2 regions of the Caballeronia sp. LZ034LL genome follow, and region 2 is predicted to be linked to the other one. Evidence: predicted binding sites of a transcription regulator. Region 2 holds the regulator's gene; the other holds the start of a gene.
What was found. Region 2 encodes LexA, which represses DNA repair genes until DNA is damaged. Its sites were predicted from a motif close to ACTGTATNNNNATACAGT; they were not measured.

Region 1: the regulator LexA is predicted to act here: its motif matches at 1,554-1,571, upstream of QCE83_RS09900 (ATP-dependent helicase).

The regions. Positions count from the first base shown of each region.
Region 1 covers NZ_JARUXR010000001.1:2,140,344-2,150,354, reverse strand. The annotation lists gene QCE83_RS09915 (RNA-binding S4 domain-containing protein) at 154-375, opposite strand; gene QCE83_RS09910 (hypothetical protein) at 671-1,135, shown strand; gene QCE83_RS09905 (hypothetical protein) at 1,188-1,448, shown strand; gene QCE83_RS09900 (ATP-dependent helicase) at 1,606-3,735, shown strand; gene QCE83_RS09895 (DUF4088 family protein) at 3,749-4,510, opposite strand; gene QCE83_RS09890 (AzlD domain-containing protein) at 4,676-5,011, opposite strand; gene QCE83_RS09885 (AzlC family ABC transporter permease) at 5,008-5,781, opposite strand; gene QCE83_RS09880 (AraC family transcriptional regulator) at 5,913-6,734, opposite strand; gene QCE83_RS09875 (CreA family protein) at 6,789-7,262, opposite strand; gene QCE83_RS09870 (FCD domain-containing protein) at 7,566-8,303, opposite strand; gene QCE83_RS09865 ((Fe-S)-binding protein) at 8,459-9,202, shown strand; gene QCE83_RS09860 (LUD domain-containing protein) at 9,199-10,011, shown strand, end outside.
Region 2 covers NZ_JARUXR010000001.1:1,316,310-1,326,320, reverse strand. The annotation lists gene lysM (peptidoglycan-binding protein LysM) at 1-38, shown strand, start outside; gene QCE83_RS06150 (asparaginase) at 87-1,079, opposite strand; gene QCE83_RS06145 (CysB family HTH-type transcriptional regulator) at 1,111-2,037, opposite strand; gene QCE83_RS06140 (sulfate ABC transporter ATP-binding protein) at 2,078-3,136, opposite strand; gene cysW (sulfate ABC transporter permease subunit CysW) at 3,152-4,054, opposite strand; gene cysT (sulfate ABC transporter permease subunit CysT) at 4,051-4,938, opposite strand; gene QCE83_RS06125 (sulfate ABC transporter substrate-binding protein) at 5,049-6,083, opposite strand; gene lexA (transcriptional repressor LexA) at 6,342-7,019, shown strand; gene QCE83_RS06115 (hypothetical protein) at 7,245-7,574, shown strand; gene QCE83_RS06110 (DUF2939 domain-containing protein) at 7,672-8,274, shown strand; gene QCE83_RS06105 (universal stress protein) at 8,294-8,803, opposite strand; gene nodI (nodulation factor ABC transporter ATP-binding protein NodI) at 9,163-10,011, shown strand, end outside.

The DNA of each region.
Region 1 (10,011 bases), 820 kb from region 2:
CGACGTCAGGATTATTCCGCGCCGTTCTCGGGGCCAGGCCGCGAAACGAAAGATGACAAGCTTATTGCGTCGCGTGCGGCCTGTCGATGACGCGCCGGCTTATGCCGGGCTTTTGGCAAGCGCGTGACGCGTACGCTCAAACTTCGCGATGCGTCACTCGGGCGCGCGCACGCGGATGGTCTGGCCGTCGAGCTTGACGACCTGGCCCGCGCGGATCTTGCACGTCTTGCGCAGTTCCACGTGGCCGTCGACGGTGACATCGCCCATGGCGACGCGCGCTTTCGCGGAGCCGCCGCTGTCTGCGAGACCCATCAGCTTGAGCAGGTTGTGAAGTTCGACGAAGTCGCCCGTGAGGGTGAATTGGAGTGACGGCATGGACGGGCGAAGCAGGATTGCAGGAAGGAGACGTCCATCATAAACCACCGGCGCCACGCGCCGGGCATGCGCCGTGCTCCTTGCAAACGGGACCCCGGTAAACGGTTCGAAAGCAGTCTGGTTGGCAAATGTAGCCAGATGAAACCGTCGGTAACAATGACAGCTTTCGGAGAACTCGTCCGCGCACCGAGGGGTCCGACGAATTGACTGAAACAGCTTCGGTCATCTTTCCAAATCGACAAACGCCGCGCGGACAGCATTCCGGCGGCACACAAACCAGAGAGAGGACACGCTCATGACTCAAGCTCGCAATCTGTTGATCGGTACCGCCATTGCCACGCTCGCTGCTTCGAGCGCCTTTGCGCAAAGCACGCAGCCGGCCCCCATGACGCCCCCGCCCGCACAGGCGCAGACCATGCAGCCGGCGCCGGGCCAGATGTCGAACCAGATGCCCGGCAACGCCATGCCCGCGCAGGTCCAGCAACCGGCGACGCCGGCGCCGCAGAACCTCGTCGCGCCCGCTCCGACCGATCCGCTCGTGCAGCGCCGCAACGCCAACGCACAGGCCAACGCGGAGTACCGCGCGTCGAAGAAGGCGTCGAAGGCCGAACTGAAGGCGCAGCGCCAGCAGGCCAAGGCCGACTACAAGGAAGAGGTCAAGAACGCGAAGATCAATCGCAAGGCCGACAAGGACGCCGCCAAGGCCGAACTGAACGCCACCGAGCCGAGCACGCCGAAGGACACGGGACTGCAGCACTAAGCGGATCACTAAGCGAGTCGCTGTCCAGGCGGAAACGTTCAAGGGAGGACTTATGAAGCAAGGATCGAAGGCATTCCTGGCCGCGCTCGTCGCGGCGACGCTGGCCAGCGCGAGCGCGGTTTCGTTCGCGCAGACCACCAGCGACGCGCCGATGACGAAGGCCGATCAGAAAGCGGCGAAGAAGCAGGCGTCGGCCGACAAGGACGCGGCTGTCGCGCAGGCCAAGGCCGACAAGAAGAAGACCGAAGCCCAGTCCGAAGCCAACGAAGCCGCTGCGGACGCGAAGCTGAAGAACGCGAAGAAGGCGGACTGATCGTCTGAACGCATCGAGCAGCACGGCGAGCCCGGTTCCCGACGAACCGGGCTTGTTTCTTTTTGGGGCCAAAAGCTGAGCCCTGGCAAAGACTTGCGCGCAAAGCTTGTATGGATATACAGTGTGCGTCACTCTTTTCCCGCCCGTCCTTGTTCCCGTGCTCACGCTCCCCGATACCGCCGACACCGCTGCCGATGCCACCGCCAGACAAGTCGCGGACTATCTCGCGAAGCTCAACGAGGCGCAGCGCCAGGCGGTCGAATTCGGTGTCGATGAACCTGATCGCCGTGGCGGCCCGCTGCTCGTCATCGCGGGCGCGGGATCCGGCAAGACCAATACGCTCGCGCATCGCGTCGCGCACTTGCTGGTGAAGGGCGCGGACCCGCATCGCATCCTGCTGCTCACCTTTTCGCGCCGCGCCGCCCTCGAAATGACCCGGCGCGTGACGCGCATCGCCACCCAGGCGCTCGGCACGCGCAGCGCCATCGCGCAGGGACTGACCTGGTCGGGCACCTTCCACAGCGTCGGCGCGCGGCTGCTGCGCGATCACGCCGATCTTGTCGGACTTGCGCCGTCGTTCACCATCAACGACCGCGAAGACTCCGCCGACCTGATGAATCTCGTGCGCCACGAGCTCGGCCTGTCGTCGAAGGAAAAGCGCTTCCCGGCCAAGTCCACCTGCTTTTCGATCTACTCGCGCGTCGTGAACACCGGCGCGTCGCTGGCCACGGTGCTCGATCAGTCGTTTCCCTGGTGCCGCGAGTGGGAAGCCGACCTGAAGCGCCTGTTCGCCGCGTATGTGAACGCCAAGCAGTCGCAAAGCGTGCTCGACTACGACGACCTGCTGCTCTACTGGTCGCATCTCGCGGCGGAGCCGTCGGTTGCGGCGGACTTGTCGAGCCGTTTCGATCACGTGCTCGTCGACGAATACCAGGACACCAACCGCCTGCAGGCGTCCATCCTGCTCGCGATGAAGCCGGACGGGCGCGGCCTGACCGTCGTCGGCGACGATGCGCAGTCCATCTACTCGTTTCGCGGCGCGACGGTGCGCAACATTCTCGACTTCCCCGGACATTTCGACCCGCCCGCCGCCAGCGTCACGCTGGATCGCAACTACCGCTCGACGCAGCCGATCCTCGAAGCGTCGAACGCGGTGATCGGGCTCGCATCCGAGCGCTATACGAAGAACCTGTGGACCGACAAGGCGTCGGCGCAGAAGCCGCGCGTCGTCAGCGTCGCCGATGAAGCCGATCAGGCGCGCTATGTCGTCGAGAAAGTGCTGGAGGCGCGCGAAGGCGGCATGAAGCTCAAGTCGCAGGCGGTGCTGTTCCGCGCGGCTCATCACAGCGCCACGCTCGAGATCGAACTCACGCGGCGCAACATTCCGTTCGTGAAGTTCGGCGGCCTCAAGTTCCTCGATTCGATCCACGTCAAGGACGTGCTCGCCGTGCTGCGCTGGGCCGGGAATCCGCGCGACCGCGTCGCGGGCTTTCGCGTCGCGCAGTTGCTGCCGGGTATCGGGCCGGCGCTGGCCGGGCGGCTGCTCGACAGCGTGAGCGCGCCGCAGGCAGTGGCGTCGCAGGCCATCGCCGGTTTCCAGGCGCCGGCGCGCGCCAGCGAGGACTGGCCGCGTTTCGTCGGGCTGATGGCGAAGCTGTGCGGCCGCGAATCGGGCTGGCCCGCCGAGTTCGAAATGATCCGCCGCTGGTATGAGCCGCATCTCGAACGCAATCACGAGGACGCGGCGATCCGTATCGGCGACGTGCTGCAGATGGAGAGCATTGCGTCGACGTATCCGACGCGCGAACGCTTCCTCACCGAACTCACGCTCGATCCGCCCGACGCAACCAGCGACGAATCCGGCGTGCCGCTGCTGGACGAAGACTATCTGATCCTCTCGACCATCCATTCGGCCAAGGGCCAGGAATGGCGCAACGTGTTCGTGCTGAACGGCGTGGACGGCTGCATTCCGTCCGACCTGGGCACGGGCAGCGACGAGGAAATCGATGAAGAGCGGCGCCTGCTGTATGTCGCGATGACGCGTGCGAAGGAAGACCTGCATGTCATCACGCCGCAGCGCTTCTACGTGCACAACCAGACGCATCTCGGCGACCGCCACGTGTGGGCGCAGCGTACGCGCTTCATTCCGCCGCATCTGCTGCCGCAGTTCGAGACGGCGGCCTGGCCGCCGGTGATCGCGCCCACGGCGCCGACAGCCGCGGGGCTGGCGGCAGCCGCGAAGGCCAAGCTGGATATCGCGGCGCGCCTGAAGGGGATGTGGGAGTAAGACGGGCGCGCGATCAGCGCTGCGCGCGCGAGGCGCGCGGCGTGCGCGGCGGCGAGAAAATGCTGCGCAGCCAGGCGGCGAAGCGCGTGTAGCCGTCGTAAGGCTCTTCGACGAACAGTTCCGGGCGCAGCGAGCGCAGCATTTCGAGCACTTGCTGCGCTTCCTGCTTCTGGATCGAGCCATACACGATGCCGAGCCGCAGCAGACAGCGCAGTTCACCGAGCTTCTCGCGCGCCGTCGAGCCGATGCTCGTTTCCACCGAAATCTTCATTTCGTAGACGCGCTGGCGCAGCGAATCGGCGAGCCGCCATGCGGGCGTCTGCATCTTCTCTTCCACTTCGCGAATGTCCGCCGCCGCGGACTTGATCTGCGAGGCCAGCATGTCCACTTGCGATACGTCGCCCTTGGCTTCGGTGACGATGGCCGCCGCCCATTCGCGCGAGGCCTTGACGAGATCTTCCGCGGTCCAGTCGGCGCGAATCGCGAACGCGAAGCCATGTTCGGCCGCCTGCCGGATCAGGATCTCGACGACATCCGGAAACTCCTTGTCGAGCGCGCGCTTGGCCCACGCGTACTGGCCGTGCGAGAGCATGCGCTGCACGGCCTGCTCGGTGAGCGGCGTGTGGTTGTCGAGCAGGATCGCTCGCAAGAAGTCTTCGAACGACGGTGTGACGAACTGCGGATCCAGCTTCAGCGACAGACGCAGGAAGGCGTCGAAGTCGCGCTGCAAGGAAGCGATCGTCTCTTCGCGGAGCGAAAGGGTGATTTGACGCATGTTGGTTCCCGGTTCCGCTTCCGGATACGCCGGAAGCAGGTGATGCTGGTGGCGCCGCTTCTGTGAGCGGAGGCCATTCGCTTCTGATATCGGCGCGGGTTCCGGGAACTTGAGGCTTTCTTGGCGCTTTTTGAAGGCGGTTTGCACGCCGATGGAGGGAAAACGTTAGCGCAACACCAGCAGTTGCCAGACGAAGAACACGGTCAGGGACACCGCAATGGTCAGCAGCGGCCGTTTGCTGAGCACGCACACGATGACCGCCACGAGCGCCGCCACCAGCTGCGGATTGCGCCAGGTGAGCTCGGCGCCGGTGCCGTGCGGCGAGACGGTCATCGGCACGATGATGGCAGTCAGCACCGTCACGGGCACGAACGAGAGCGCGGTGCGCACGATGGGCGGGAAGGGCAGACGTTCGCCGAGCACGAAGACGGCGGCGCGGATCGTAAAGGTGACCACGGCCATGCCGAGGATGAGCAGCACGTAGTTCGAGGCAGCATTCATTGCGCGTGCTCCTTCGAAGCTTGCTTGCGTTGCGCGCGCTGGTCCCGCAGCGTGAGCATCATGCCGACCGCCACGCCCACGAGCACCGCCGCGAGCAGGCCCAGCTTGTACGGCCAGTCCTGCCACGCGAGCGACAGCACGCCCGAGGCCAGCGCCGCCGCGACGAAGCGCACCGCGACGAGCTGCGGCACGATGATCGCGATGAAGGTGGCGACCATCGCAAAGTCGAGTCCAAGCGACTTGAGGCCGGGAAACGCCGCGCCGAACAGCAGGCCGATGAGCGTCCACGCTTGCCAGTTCAGATACATCGCGACGCCGGAGCCGAAGAAATAGTGCGGTCCGATCTCGCCGGGATTGCGCTTCTGATAGTGCGCGTAGGCGACGGCGAAGACTTCGTCGGTGAGCACGGCGGCGAGCGCCCAGCGCCAGCGTCGCGGCAGATGCGCGACATACGGCGCAAGCGTCGCGGAATAGAGCACATGACGGAGATTGACGACGAGCGTCGTCGCCCAGATGACGGCGAAGCTCGCGTGCGACGCGATCAGGCCGACCGCGATGAATTGCGCCGACCCGGCGAACACGGCGAGCGACATCAGCTGGCCGTGCCACAGCGAGAGCGGACTGGCCGTGACGAGCGTGCCGAAGATCACGCCGAAGGGCGCGGCGCCGATCATCATCGGAAGGGTGTCGCGGGCGCCGGCGGCGAATTCGCGCAGTGCCTGGCCGGATGGCGGCGCGGACGGTCGAGTAGAGTGCCGCGCGGACTGCATGGCGGACGATTGTGCAGATGTTGCCTTCAAGATTTCCTCCTGTGACAGCGAGGATACGCAACGCGGTGTCCGGATGGCTTGTACGTTCTTGCGCTTGCCGTCGCTTCTTTGCGGTGCTTCTTTCCGGATGCTCAGCGCCAGCGGCCCGGCGGCACGCCGAACGCGCGCTTGAAGTGGCGCGTGAAGTGACTCTGGTCGGTGAAGCCGCTGGCCGCTGCGACGTCGGTGACCGACGCGCCCGAACGCAGCGCGGGGAGCGCCCGCACGATACGCATCTGGTTGCGCCACGCGTGCGGCGCGAGACCGGTCGTGCGCGCGAACAGCCGGGCGGCGTGAAAGGTCGACAGGCCCACCGTGCGCGCCAGTTCGGCGAGCGTGACGGGTTCGAGCAGGTCGTCGGCGAGACGCGATTTCATGGTTTCGACGCGTTGCGCGTCGGCGGCGAGCGACAGCGCCCCCGTGTGCTCCAGCGCGTGCCGTCCGACCAGCGTGGTGACGGCATCGACGAGAGCCAGTTCGGCCTCGAGCGGATCCGCGCCGCGCTCCAGCAGGTGATGCGCATGCACGAGACGACGTGCCAGATCGGCGTCGCGGATGATGTCATCCGGAAAGCGGGGCGCGACGGCGCGTTGTCCGCACAGATCGTGCGCCAGGTCCTCGACGAACGGCACCGGCAGATAGAACACGCGATAACGCCAGCCGACATCGACCGCCCGCGCGCCGGTATGCACTTCGCCCGGATTGATCACCGGCACCGAGCCGGTTTCCGCCACATGATGCGCGCCGCGATAGTCGAAGCATTCCGCGCCGGCCTCGATCACCGGCACCGTGTAGGCGTCGTGCCAGTGCGGCGTGAATTCGTGGTCGTAGTATTCCGCGGTCACCATGTCCGCGTCCGGCACGAGCGGCGAGCGCCAGTAGCGTGCGGCATCGCGGAAATGGGCGGCGTTCATGGCGTAAAGGCGAAATGGCGGATGAAGAAAGGAAACGGGAAGTTTATAACGTTGTCACTTCACCGGTATCGTCGTGCCTTCCGGCACGGGCACGGCGGTCACGCTGTTCTTCGGACTGCCGGTCGCGATGCGGTCGCTGTAGGTGAGATAGACGAGCGTGTTGCGCTTCGTATCGACCACGCGCACCACATGCAGCGTCTTGAAGATGAACGACATGCCGGCCGAGAACACGTCGGTCTTCTGCTTGAGCGGCTGGGAGAATTTGATCGGGCCGACCTGCCGGCAGGCGATCGACGCCTCGGTCGGATCTTCCGCGATGCCCAGCGTGCCCTTCACACCGCCCGTGCGCGCCCGCGAAACGTAGCAGGTCACGCCTTGCACGAGCGGATCGTCGTAGGCATCGACGGTCACGCGGTCAGAGCCCGTGAAGCGGAAGTTGGTATTGACGCTGGCGATCTCCTCGGCATGCGCGAGTCCCGCGCCGTAGAAGGAGGCCAGCAGTGCGAAGGCGAGGACGGGACGCTTCATCGACATCATCCGGAAAAGAAGAGGGGCGTCGTATTGTATCGACGCCCCTGGGTTCTTTCGATGTGTCGCACATCGGGTCCGTTCAATGGAAGATCAGGTAGAGAATTACCAGAACCACCACCGGCACGCCGAGCAGCCATCCGAGCAAGTAAGGCATGTTGTCCTCCTTCGCGTGTTTGTTTTTGACGGTTCCAGTATCGCGAAGGCGGCGCACGCACGTTAGCCGTGCGAGTCCGAAAGCTTTGTAGGTCCTGTCCTATCTTGAGCTTACGTAATCATTACGCTTGCGCTCGCTGATGTCCGTTATGCCCGCTTACGCGCCGGCCGATCGCGATACAGCGTCCGCACATAGTCCAGATGCTCGCCCGCGCATTCCCGCGCCCGTGCAGGGTTGCGCGCGACGATCGCATCGAACATCGCGCGATGCTGCGCCATGAGATTGGCCTCGACTTCGTCGTCGTAGTCGACCAGCCGATGCGACGTCAGCATCGATTCGCGCACCAGCTCGTTCAACCCATGCATGACGTGCGTCAGCGCGACGTTGTGCGTGGCATCGGCGATGGCCAGATGGAAGGCCGCGTCCTTTTCCGCGATGCGCGTGCTCTTGCTGGCCACCGCGGCCTCGAGCGCACCGAACGCGGCGGCGATGCGCGCCAGATCGGCCTCGGTGGCGCGCTCGGCGGCGTAGGCCGTCGATAGCGTTTCCAGCCCGTGACGCAGTTCCAGCACGTCGGCGCTGGCGTCCGGCTGCTGGTCGAGCAACGCGGCAAGCGGGCGCGACACCAGCGGCGCCGTCACGTGCGATACGACGAAACCCCCGCGCGCCGCCGCGCGGATGAAGCCATCGGATTCCAGCCGGATCAGCGCCTCGCGCAGCGACGGACGCGACACATTCAGCTGTTCGGCCAGGTCGCGTTCGGCGGGCAGGCGCTGGCCGGGCAGCAGCGTGCCGTTCGAGATCAACTCGCGGATCTGTCCGGACACGACGTCCGAGATGCGCACGCGGGCGTAGGAATGCGATTGGACGGGCTGGAAGGTCATCGATTGATGCAGACGGGACGTGAAAACTCGGAATTTGCCCGAGTTTGACACGAAACACGCATCTCTTTAAAGTCTTGGTCAGACCAAGCTTACCAAACAAGCTTACCAAGAAGCGTCGCCCCCTTTCCCGCAATCGACATCCGCCATCGGTCCTCATGAAAGTCGCCCTCTTCGTGCCCTGTTTCATCGACGCCTTTTATCCGCAAGTCGGTATCGCCACGCTGGAATTGCTCGAACGGCTCGGACTCGATGTCGACTATCCGCAGGACCAGACCTGTTGCGGCCAGCCGATGGCCAACAGCGGCGCGCACAAGGACGCCGCCGGCGCGGAACGCGTGTTCGCGCGCAATTTCGCCGACTATGACTACGTGGTGGGGCCGTCGGCGAGTTGCACGCATCACGTGCGCGAGCATTTCACCGCGATCGAGCAGACCAGCGCCGTGCAGAAAGTGCGGCGCAGCACGTTCGAACTGGTCGAGTTTCTCCACGACGTGCTCGGCGTGCGCGAGTTTCCGTGGGCCGAGTTTCCGCACCGCGTCGGGCTGCACAACAGTTGCAGCGCGGTGCGGCATCTGCGCGAGACGTCGAATTCCGAAGTTGCGGGCACGCCGTACTCGAAGCCGCGCGCGTTGCTGGAAGGCGTGAAGGGCATCGAGTTCGTCGCGCCGGCGCGTCCCGACGAATGCTGCGGCTTCGGCGGCACGTTCTCCGTGACCGAGGCGGCCGTCTCCGTGCGCATGGGGCAGGACAAGGTGAGCGATCACGTCGGCGCGGGCGCGGAGTACATCGTGTCGGGCGACATGTCGTGCCTGATGCATCAGCAGGGCTGCGCCGACCGCATGAAGGTCGAGGCGAAGTTCATCCATATCGCGCAGGTGCTGAACGGAGCGCGCGCATGAGCAAGACCATCCGTATCGATCACGCGAAGGCCGCCGGCGCGTTCCTGCAGAAACCGGATCACGTCGCTTTCCACGACAAGCGCCTGTGGGACTTGCGCACCAAGCGCGATGCGCAATCGCACGGCATCGCCGAATGGGAAACCATGCGCGATCTGGCGTCGGGCATCAAGGAACACACGCTGTCGCATCTCGCGGTCTACCTCGCGCAGTTCGCCGATCAGGCCGGGAAGAACGGCGTGACCGTGCATTTCGCGGCGAACGCGCAGGAACACAACGAACTCGTCTACCAACTGATGAGCGAGCGCGGCATGACCGCCCTCGTGAAGAGCAAGTCGATGCTCACCGACGAATGCTACATGCGCGACTATCTCGAGCCGCGCGGCATCACGGTGATGGAGACGGACCTCGGCGAGCGCATCCAGCAGCTCGATCACCAGGATCCGAGCCACATGGTGGTTCCGGCCGTCCACAAGCTGCGCGCGGACGTGGCGGAACTGTTCGGGCGCACCATCGGCACCGATCCCGCGAACAGCGACATCCACTATCTCGCGGAAAGCCAGCGCATGAACACGCGGCCGTATTTCGTGCGCGAGAAGACCGCCGGCATGACCGGCTGCAACTTCGCGGTCGCGGAGACGGGCACGGTTGTTGTGTGCACGAACGAGGGCAACGCGGACCTGTCGGCGAACGTGCCGCCGCTGCATATCGCGTCGATCGGCATCGAGAAGATCATTCCGACCATCGCGGATCTCGGTGTGTTCGTGCGCATGCTGTCGCGCAGCGCGCTCGGCTCGCCGATCACGCAATAC
Region 2 (10,011 bases):
ATCCGGGACAGGTGTTGCGCATTCCTCCGGCTGCGTGAGCCTCAGGCGCACATCATGAAAAACGCGAGCCGTGAGCTCGCGTTTTTTTAGTACGTATCGAATACGCGCTGCAGGTCGTTATCGCCTCTGGCCAGCGCCAGCATCAGCAGCACGCGCGCCTTGTACGGGTTCAGCGTGCCCGCGCTGACCGTGCCCAATGCGTCATCCGAGGCCGCGCCATTGCGCATCACATGCCCCGATCCCACGCGCGACGCACGCACCACCGCCACGCCCCGCTTCACCGCATCGGCGAGCGCCTGCGTCAGCGTGGCGTGCATCGAGCCGTTGCCCGTACCCGCCACGACGATCCCCTTCACGCCGGCCGCCACGAGTGCATCGACGGTCACGCGCGACGCGTCCGCATAACTCGCGACGATCTCCACCATCGGCCATTGATCCGTCACGGCGAATTCGCTCGTCACGGTATGCGGCCGCACGGCCGTGCGCTGGAACTCGACGCGTCCGTCCTGGACGAAGCCCAGCACGCCGGTTTCGGGTGAACGAAAGGCATCGACGGCATAGGTGCTCGTCTTGGTGACATCGCGGGCGCAGTGAATCTGGTTGTTGAACGCCACCAGTACGCCCTTCTCCGCCGCGTCTGGCGATGCCGCCACCGTGACCGCATTGAGCAGATTGAGCGGACCGTCGGCGGACAGTGCGGTGGACGGCCGCATCGCCGCCGTCAGCACGACAGGCTTCGCGTGCTTCACCGTCAGATGCAGCAGGTAAGCGGTTTCTTCGAGCGTATCGGTGCCGTGCGTGACCACGATGCCGTCGATGTCGTCCTGCGCCAGCAGCGCGTCGATGCGGCGCGACAGCGTCGTCCAGAGCGCGGCGCTCATGTCCTTGCTGTCGATGCTCGCGACCTGTTCCGCGTGAATGGTCGCAACCGAACCGAGCGCAGGCACGGCGTCGAGCAGCTTGTCGACGCCGACGACGCCCGCCTTGTAGCCCGCTGTTTTCGAGGCATCGCCGGCCGATCCGGCGATGGTGCCGCCCGTTGCCAGCACGGCGATGCGAGGGAGAGAGGATGGTTTCATGCCGGCGATTGTAAATCAGCCGGCAAGGAGATCATGCCGCTTCGCGCAGTTGCGCGGCGATCTGCGCTTCGTCGAGTTGCGGGGCGAACATCTCGATCAGACGATACGCATAGGCGCGCAGGAAGGCGCCCTTGCGCAGGCCGACGCGCGTGGTGCTCGCCTCGAACAGATGCTGCGTATCCAGCGCGACGAGTTCCGAATCGCGCTTCGCGTCGTAGGCCATCGCCGCGACGATGCCGATGCCCATGCCGAGCTCCACATAGGTCTTGATGACGTCGGCGTCGATGGCGGTGAGCACGATGTCGGGAATCGCGCCGACGCTCGCGAACGCCTGGTCGACGTGCGAGCGGCCGGTGAAGTCCGTGTCATAGGTGACGATCGGATATTCGGCGATGTGCTCCAGCGAGAGATTCTCGCGCCCGACCAGCGGATGATCCTTTGGCACCACCACCGTGTGATGCCACGAGTAGCACGGGAACGTGACGATGTCCGGATAGCGGTCCAGCGCTTCTGTGGAAATGCCGATGTCCGCCTCGCCGTTGATGATCATCTGCGCGATCTGCTGCGGGCTGCCCTGACGCAGCGCGAGATGGACCTTCGGAAACACTTCCGTGAACTGGCGGATCACCTTGGGCAGCGCGTAGCGCGCCTGCGTATGCGTGGTCGCGACGACCAGATGGCCGTTGTCCTGATCCGCGAACTGGCGTGCCACGCGCCGCAGGTTTTCCGCGTCGAGCAGCATGCGCTCGATCAGCTGATGCACTTCCTTGCCCGGCTCCGTCAGCCCGGTGAGACGCTTGCCGCGGCGCACGAAGATATCGACGCCGAGTTCGTCCTCGAGGTCCTTGATCTGTTTCGACACGCCCGATTGCGACGTGTACAGCACGTTGGCCACTTCGGTCAGATTCATGTTCTGACGCACGGCCTCACGCACGAAACGCAGTTGCTGGAAGTTCATGGGAGTCTCTCCGTGATGCTCTTATCGCTTGTTCTGTTTGTCATTGCGCCGGAAACACGCGCAGCGTGCGCGGCACCGCGGTCACGCCGTCGCCGACCTCGAGCCGCAGCGCGCGCCAGGCCTCGCGATCCAGCTCCGCTTCGATCACGCCGCCCGCGCTGCCCTCCAGCTCCACGCGCACCGAGCCGCCGAGCGTCACGACGCGCCGCACGCCGACCGTGATGCCGTCGCGATGCGCGCCGTCCGCCGGATACAGCGCGAGATCGTGCGGCCGGACGTAGGCGAGCGCGCGGCCGCTGAAATGAGCCTGCGCGGCGATCGGGCTCGCGGCGCCGTCGGCGGTGAAGCCGTTGGCATCGACCTGCCCTTGCAGGCGGTTCGCCGCGCCGAGAAACTCGTAGACGAACGAGGTCTGCGGATGATCGTACACGTCCTGCGGACTGCCGACCTGCTCCATGCGGCCGTGATTCATCACGACGATGCGGTCCGCCACTTCGAGCGCTTCTTCCTGGTCGTGCGTGACGAACAGCGTCGAGATATGCAGGTCGTCGTGCAGACGCCGCAGCCAGCTGCGCAGTTCCTTGCGCACCTTGGCATCGAGCGCGCCGAACGGTTCGTCGAGCAGCAGGACCTTCGGCTCGACAGCCAGCGCCCGCGCCAATGCAATGCGCTGCCGCTGTCCGCCCGACAGCTCCGAAGGAAAGCGTTCCGCGAGCCAGTCGAGCTGCACGAGCTTGAGCAGTTCATGCACCTTCTCGCGTATCACGGCTTCGCTCGGGCGCTCGCGGCGGGGCTTCACGCGCAAGCCGAACGCGACGTTCTCGAACACCGTCATGTGCCGGAACAGCGCGTAATGCTGGAACACGAAGCCGACCTGGCGCTCGCGCGCGCCCACTTCCGCGACGTCCTCGCCATGCAGCACGACCTGCCCTGCATCGGCGAATTCGAGACCCGCGATGACGCGCAGCAGCGTGGTCTTGCCGCAGCCCGACGGCCCGAGCAGCGCGACCAGTTCGCCGGCGGGAAAATCCAGCGAGACGTTGTCAAGCGCGGTGAAATCGCCGAAGCGTTTTTGCAGATTGCGAACGATGATGCTCATGATGATGTCGGCCTGTCAGTTCTGTGCGGTGGCGGAGGCTTTGGCTTCGCTCACGGACTGCGTCATGCGCCGCTCCGCGAGGAGCTTGAGCGCGAGCGTCACGAGCGCGAGCAGCGCAAGCAGCGACGCCACCGCGAACGCCGCCGAGAAGTTGTATTCGTTGTAGAGGATTTCGACGTGCAGCGGCATGGTGTCGGTCTGGCCGCGAATGTGCCCGGAGACCACCGAGACCGCGCCGAACTCGCCCATCGCGCGCGCGTTGCAGAGGATCACGCCGTACAGCAGGCCCCACTTCACATTGGGCAGGGTCACGCGACGGAAGATCTGCCAGCCCGATGCGCCCAGCACATGCGCCGCTTCTTCTTCTTCGTTGCCCTGCGCCTGCATCAGCGGGATCAATTCACGCGCAACGAACGGGAACGTCACGAAGATGGTGGCGAGCACGATGCCCGGCACCGCGAAGATGATCTGCACGTCGTGCGCGGCGAGCCACGGGCCGAACCAGCCCTGGGCGCCGAACATCAGCACGTAGATGAGGCCCGAAATCACCGGCGACACCGAGAACGGCAGATCGATCAGCGTCGTCAGCAGCGCCTTGCCGCGAAACTCGAACTTCGCGATGGCCCACGAAGCCGCCAGCCCGAACACGAGGTTGAGCGGCACGGCGATCGCGGCGGTCAGGAGCGTCAGCTTGATCGCGGACCACGCATCCGGGTCCTTCAGCGACTCGAAGTAATAGTCGAGGCCCTTGGCGAAGGCCTGCGCGAACACGGCGGCAAGCGGCACCACGAGAAAGAACGCGAGGAACGCGAGCGCGATGCCTGTCAGCAGCCAGCGCACCGCGCGCGGCTCGGTGACGGGATTGAGCGTGTGCGTGTCGCGCTGCGACGCGGTTTGCAATGGCAGGACCTTGCTCATGCCGGTTCTCCTGCCGTCGCTTGCGCAACCTGTGCCGGCGCCGCGCCGGTCTTGCTCGTGCGCCGTTGCAGGAACCACTGCAAGGTGTTGATGAGCAGCAGCATCAGGAACGACACGCACAACATCACGACAGCGAGCGCCGTGGCGCCGGCATAGTCGTATTGTTCGAGCTTGGTGATGATGAGGAGCGACGTTATCTCGGACTTCATCGGCACGTTGCCGGCGATGAAAATCACCGAGCCGTATTCGCCGAGCGCACGCGCGAACGCGAGCGCGAAGCCCGTCAGCAAGGCGGGCAACAGCGACGGCAGCACCACGCGGCGAAACGTCAGCCAGCGCGATGCGCCGAGGCACGCGGCGGCTTCCTCCTGCTCGCGCTCGAAGTCCTCCAGCACCGGCTGCACCGTGCGCACGACGAACGGCAAGCCGATGAACGTCAGCGCGACCAGCACGCCGAGCGGCGTGAAGGCGACCTTGATGCCGAGCGGCGCGAGATACTGGCCCACCCAGCCGTTGCTCGCATAGACCGCGGCGAGCGAGATGCCCGCGACCGACGTGGGCAGCGCGAACGGCAGGTCGACGATGGCATCGACGATGCGCTTGAACGGGAACGTGTAGCGCACCAGCACCCACGCGACGAGAAAGCCGAACACGGCGTTGATGAGCGCGCCGCCGAGGGCCGCGCTGAAGGTCAGCCGGTACGAGGCCAGCACGCGCGGCGACGTGACCGCGCGGACGAACTGGGCCCAGTCGAGCGTCGCGGTTTTCGCGAAGGTGGCCGCAAGCGGAATCAGCACCACGAGGCTCAGGTAAGCCAGCGTGATGCCGAGGGTCAGGCCGAAGCCGGGCAAGGCGCTCGGCTTCCTGAATGTGAGGGTCGTCATCCGTGAGTCTTCCTTGAGTCTTCCTTCTGCGCCGGGGGAGGCGCGTGCTGCCGGGTACTGCATGAGCGACGCGCGGCGTCATGAGTGCGCCGCGTCGTCGGAACCTGTCCTTATTGCGGCTGATAGATCGAGTCGAAAACGCCGCCGTCGGCAAAGTGGGTCTTCTGCGCCTTGGCCCAGCCGCCGAACGTGTCGTCGATGGTGTAGAGCTTCAGCTTCGGAAACTGCTTCGTGAGCTCGGCCGGCACCGTCGTCGAACGCGGCCGATAGAAATTGCGCGCGGCAATCTGCTGGCCTTCGTCGCTATACAGATACTTGAGATAGGCCTCGGCGAGCTTGCGCGTGCCGTGCTTGTCGACGACCTTGTCCACCACCGCGACCGGCGGCTCCGCCAGGATGCTCACCGACGGCACCACGATCTCGAACTTCTCCGGACCGAATTCCTTCAGCGACAGGAACGCCTCGTTCTCCCACGCGATCAGCACGTCGCCCTGACCGCGCTGCACGAAGCTCGTCGTTGCGCCGCGCGCGCCGGAATCGAGCACGCCCGCATTCTTGTAGAGCTTCGTCACGAAGTCCTTCGCGGTCTGCTCGTTGCCGCCCGGCTTGTGCTGCGCATACGCCCACGCGGCCAGATAGTTCCAGCGCGCGCCGCCCGAGGTCTTGGGATTCGGCGTGACGATCGACACGCCCGGCTTCGCCAGGTCGTCCCAGTCCTTGATGTGCTTCGGATTGCCCTTGCGCACCAGGAACACGATGGTCGAGGTGTACGGCGACGCATTGTCCGGCAGGCGTTTCTGCCAGTCCGCGTTGACGAGGCCCTTGCCCGCAAGGGCGTCGATGTCGTACGCCAGTGCAAGGGTGACGACGTCGGCCTGCAGACCGTCGAGGACCGCGCGCGCCTGGCCGCCGGAGCCGCCGTGCGACTGCTTGAAGGTGACGGTCTCGCCCGTCTCGGCCTTCCACTTCTTCGCGAAGGCCTGATTGAAGTCCTGATAGAGCTCGCGCGTCGGATCGTAGGACACGTTCAGGAACGATGTCTCCGCGCTCGCGGACGCCGCCATGCCGATCCCCGCCGCCGTCAGCGCCGCCGCCGCAAGCAGGCGTCGCGCGCCCCGACCCAATCCCCATTTCAAGCTTTGCATTCCCCGTTCTCCGTCTTATCGAATTGACGGAATCAGTCTAACGAGGCGTCTATATGATTAGAAATAATCGTTTGTCACTTTTTTATACGTGAAACTGCTAAGAAGCTTATTCCTCTACGTGGAAAGGATGGCTGGTGCTTCAGCGCGCTCGCCGGGGGCCTGCACGACCGAACTTAAAGTAAAGCTTGAAAAGCGCGGAATACTGTATAAAAATACAGTCACCTGTCCATCCATACAGTGCCCCAGGGGTCCGAGCCAGTGAACAAGACATCCAAACTCACCGCGCGGCAGCAGCAGGTGTTCGAGCTGATCCAGCGCGCGATCGAGCGTACGGGCTTCCCGCCCACGCGCGCCGAGATCGCCGCCGAACTCGGCTTCAGTTCGGCCAATTCGGCCGAGGAGCATTTGCGGGCGCTGGCGCGCAAGGGCGTGATCGAACTCGCGGCGGGCTCGTCGCGCGGCATTCGCCTGCTGAGCGACTCGGCGCGCATCGAGCGGCCGGAAGACGTGCCGCATCAGTTCACGCTGCCGCATGCGAGCATCATGCAGCTCTCGCTGCCGCTGGTCGGCCGGGTGGCGGCCGGTAGTCCCATCCTCGCGCAGGAGCACATCTCGCAGCATTACGCCTGCGACCCGGCGCTGTTTTCGAGCAAGCCGGACTACCTGCTGAAGGTACGCGGGCTGTCCATGCGCGACGCGGGCATTCTCGACGGCGACCTGCTCGCCGTGCAGAAGCGCACCGAAGCGAAGGACGGGCAAATCGTGGTCGCGCGTCTGGGCGACGACGTGACGGTGAAGCGCTGGAAGCGTCATCGCGATGGCGTCGAGCTGATCGCCGAAAATCCGGACTACGAGAATATTTTCGTGCGCTCCGGCAGCGGCGAGTTCGCGCTCGAAGGCATTGCGGTCGGCCTGATTCGTTCCGGCGAGTTCTGACATTCCGGCATACGCGTTGGTGAGACCTGATAAGACCAAGTCTCAGAAAAGATTAGAAATTTCTATGTTCCGCCTGTCTCACTGAGACAAGAAATGTCCTGGTAATAGCGGAATATCAACTCACCAACCGCAGCGACGCTCACCCGGGCGTTCAACCGAAAAAACCAGCATGACGGCCACTGTTCGCGGTGGGCCGCTGTGCGCCCTATCGTCTGGAGAGTCACCATGGAACGTTTTGCCCGCTTGTTGCCCTTCCGCCAATTCGGCCGTCTGCGTCATCTGCGCACGCTGATTTCGTGCGGCATGCCGCGCGCCGAAACCACGCCGGATCTCTTCGAGACTGACATGCCGGCACTGCCGTCGCGTCAGCCGGCGTTTGCGCGGGTTTCGCTGAACAGCGCCGTGCACGCGGAAGCAGCGGAACGCGCCCCTGTGCGCGTGTATCGCGGACAATCGCGTGTGATCCTGGTCGGCAAGATCGATGAAGTGTCGCGCATGATCGACCGCTGCATCGCGGAGGAAAGCGCCGGACTGGCGGGCGGGATCCTCGCGTAAGCCGGGTCCGGCCAACGCTGAATTCGGGTTCGCGGGATTTATCGGGCCCTTGCGCGGTCAATCGGAATTCACGTTCCGCTCGAGGCCCTTTCACCGCATGTCCCGCACTACCCGCTCCATCCTGACCGCGCTCGTCGTCCTGATCGTCATCGGACTGCTGGGCTTTGTGTATGCATCGCCCTATATCGCGTTGAATCGCCTCAAGCGCGCAGCCGATGCGCGCGACGCGCAGACGGTCAACCAATATGTCGATTATCCCGCGCTGCGCGCGAGCCTTAAGGAGCAGGTCGCCGCCTTGCTTACACGGCGCGTGGACATCCAGAAGAGCGGCAATCCGCTCGCCATCATCGGCGCGATGATCGGCGCGGCAGTGGTCGGGCCGCTGGTGGATACCTATGCCACGCCTGACGGCGTCGCGGCCATTCTCAACGGCATCCCGCCGCGCGGCACGCCCGGTGAACGCCCGCCGCCGGCCGGAACCAACGAAGCCGCGGTTTCATCCGCAGCACCGGCATCGGGCAGCGTCGCCCCGGCACCCGAAGCAGCGCCTAAACCGCCTGCCACCACCGCGGGCTATCGCGACTTGAACACCTTCGCCGTGACCTATCAGCACGGCGCCGGCGACGCCCGTTATTCAGCCATCTTTCACCGCGATGGCCTCGTGTCGTGGAAGCTCGTCGCGGTGAATCTGGACGGCTGAAGCGTCGCTGAAGTGTTGTTCAGGCGCCCGCTTCCGCTTTTGCAGGCCGAGCCGCCATGGCGGCCTCTTCTTCCGCCTCGGTCGATTCACCCGCCTGACACACGGCGACCAGAATGCTGCACTTCACGCGATCGAGCAGCGGCGTGTTGCCCGCGCCCATCCACCAGCGCGCGAGCCCATTGCGGCAGCGGTGTCCGACGACCACCAGATCCACGTTCAGCTGTTCGGCGAGTGCCGCGATCTCGTCGATCGGATGACCGAACGCGAAGTGTCCCTGCGCCGGCAAACCGCGCTCGCGCAACCAGTCGACGCCTTCCTGAAGGATGTCGCGCGCGGCATCCTCGAAGCGGCCGCAGGCCATGTCGGTGAGCAGCCCGGCGCTCTGCGCGATGCTCGAGCGCATGTCGACGACGGCCAGAATGTGCGTTTCCGCCTTCAGGTCGAGCGCGAGGTTCGCGCCCTGACGCAGCGCCTTGCGGCCCTCTCTGGAGCCGTCATAGCACAGCAGGATTTTTCGATAGCTATCCATCTTGACCTCCCTGGCCAGACTTGCCCTTCACGCCAGCGCTCCGGACCGGAACGAGGCAGGTGAAGGCAATGCGATTTCCCGTGGTGTCGCGTCTTCATGATCGTGTGTCGCCCGGGGCGTCACAACGGTGGAAAACGCTAACCGGATGCGTGCGCCGTACATGCAAGCTGGCGTCGTGCCAGCCGTGCAACATCCTTGCCAGGCAAGCCCCACGGGTGCAAACGAAGCAAACCGCGCGGCTTCCGCACGGATTCGAAACGGGCGTGCCGCTTGCTGCGGCACGTCGCGCGCCGCGCTGGTGCATTGGATTACACTAGCCCGCTGGATTTCCCATCGCTTTTCTCCTGCGACACCCTTGCATGACTGATCAAACATTGCAGCAGCCGTCGCGTGCCGTTCTTCACGATGAAGTCAGTGCCGGCGCACCCGCCATCGAGTTCAGCGAGGTCAGAAAACACTACGGCACGCGCACGGTCGTGGACGGCCTGTCGTTCGACGTGCGTCCGGGTGAGTGCTTCGGCCTGCTCGGCCCCAACGGCGCGGGCAAGACCACGACGCTCAAGATGCTGCTCGGCATCACGTCGCCGGACAGCGGCTCGATCCGGCTCGTCGGCGAACCCGTGCCGGCGCGCGCCCGCTTCGCTCGCGAACGCGTGGGCGTGGTGCCGCAGTTCGACAATCTCGATCCCGATTTCACCGTCCGCGAAAACCTCGTCGTATTCGGCCGCTACTTCGGCCTGAAGGGTGCGCGCATGGACGCCCTGGTGCCGTCGCTGCTCGAATTTGCGCGGCTGGAAAGCAAGGCCGATGCGCGCGTCGGCGAGCTGTCGGGCGGCATGAAGCGGCGCCTCACGCTGGCGCGCGCCCTCGTCAACGACCCCGACGTGCTCGTGATGGACGAGCCGACCACCGGTCTCGATCCGCAAGCGCGCCATCTGATCTGGGAACGGCTTCGTTCCCTGCTCGCGCGCGGCAAGACCATCCTGTTGACCACGCACTTCATGGAAGAAGCGGAGCGCCTGTGCAACCGCCTGTGCGTGATCGAGGAAGGACGCAAGATCGCCGAAGGCAGGCCGGGCGAACTGATCGAGTCGGTGATCGGCTCGGACGTGATCGAGATCTACGGGCCGGACCCGAAAGCACTCGCCGCCGAACTGGAACCGCTCGTCGCGCGCATGGAAGTCAGCGGCGAGACGCTGTTCTGCTAC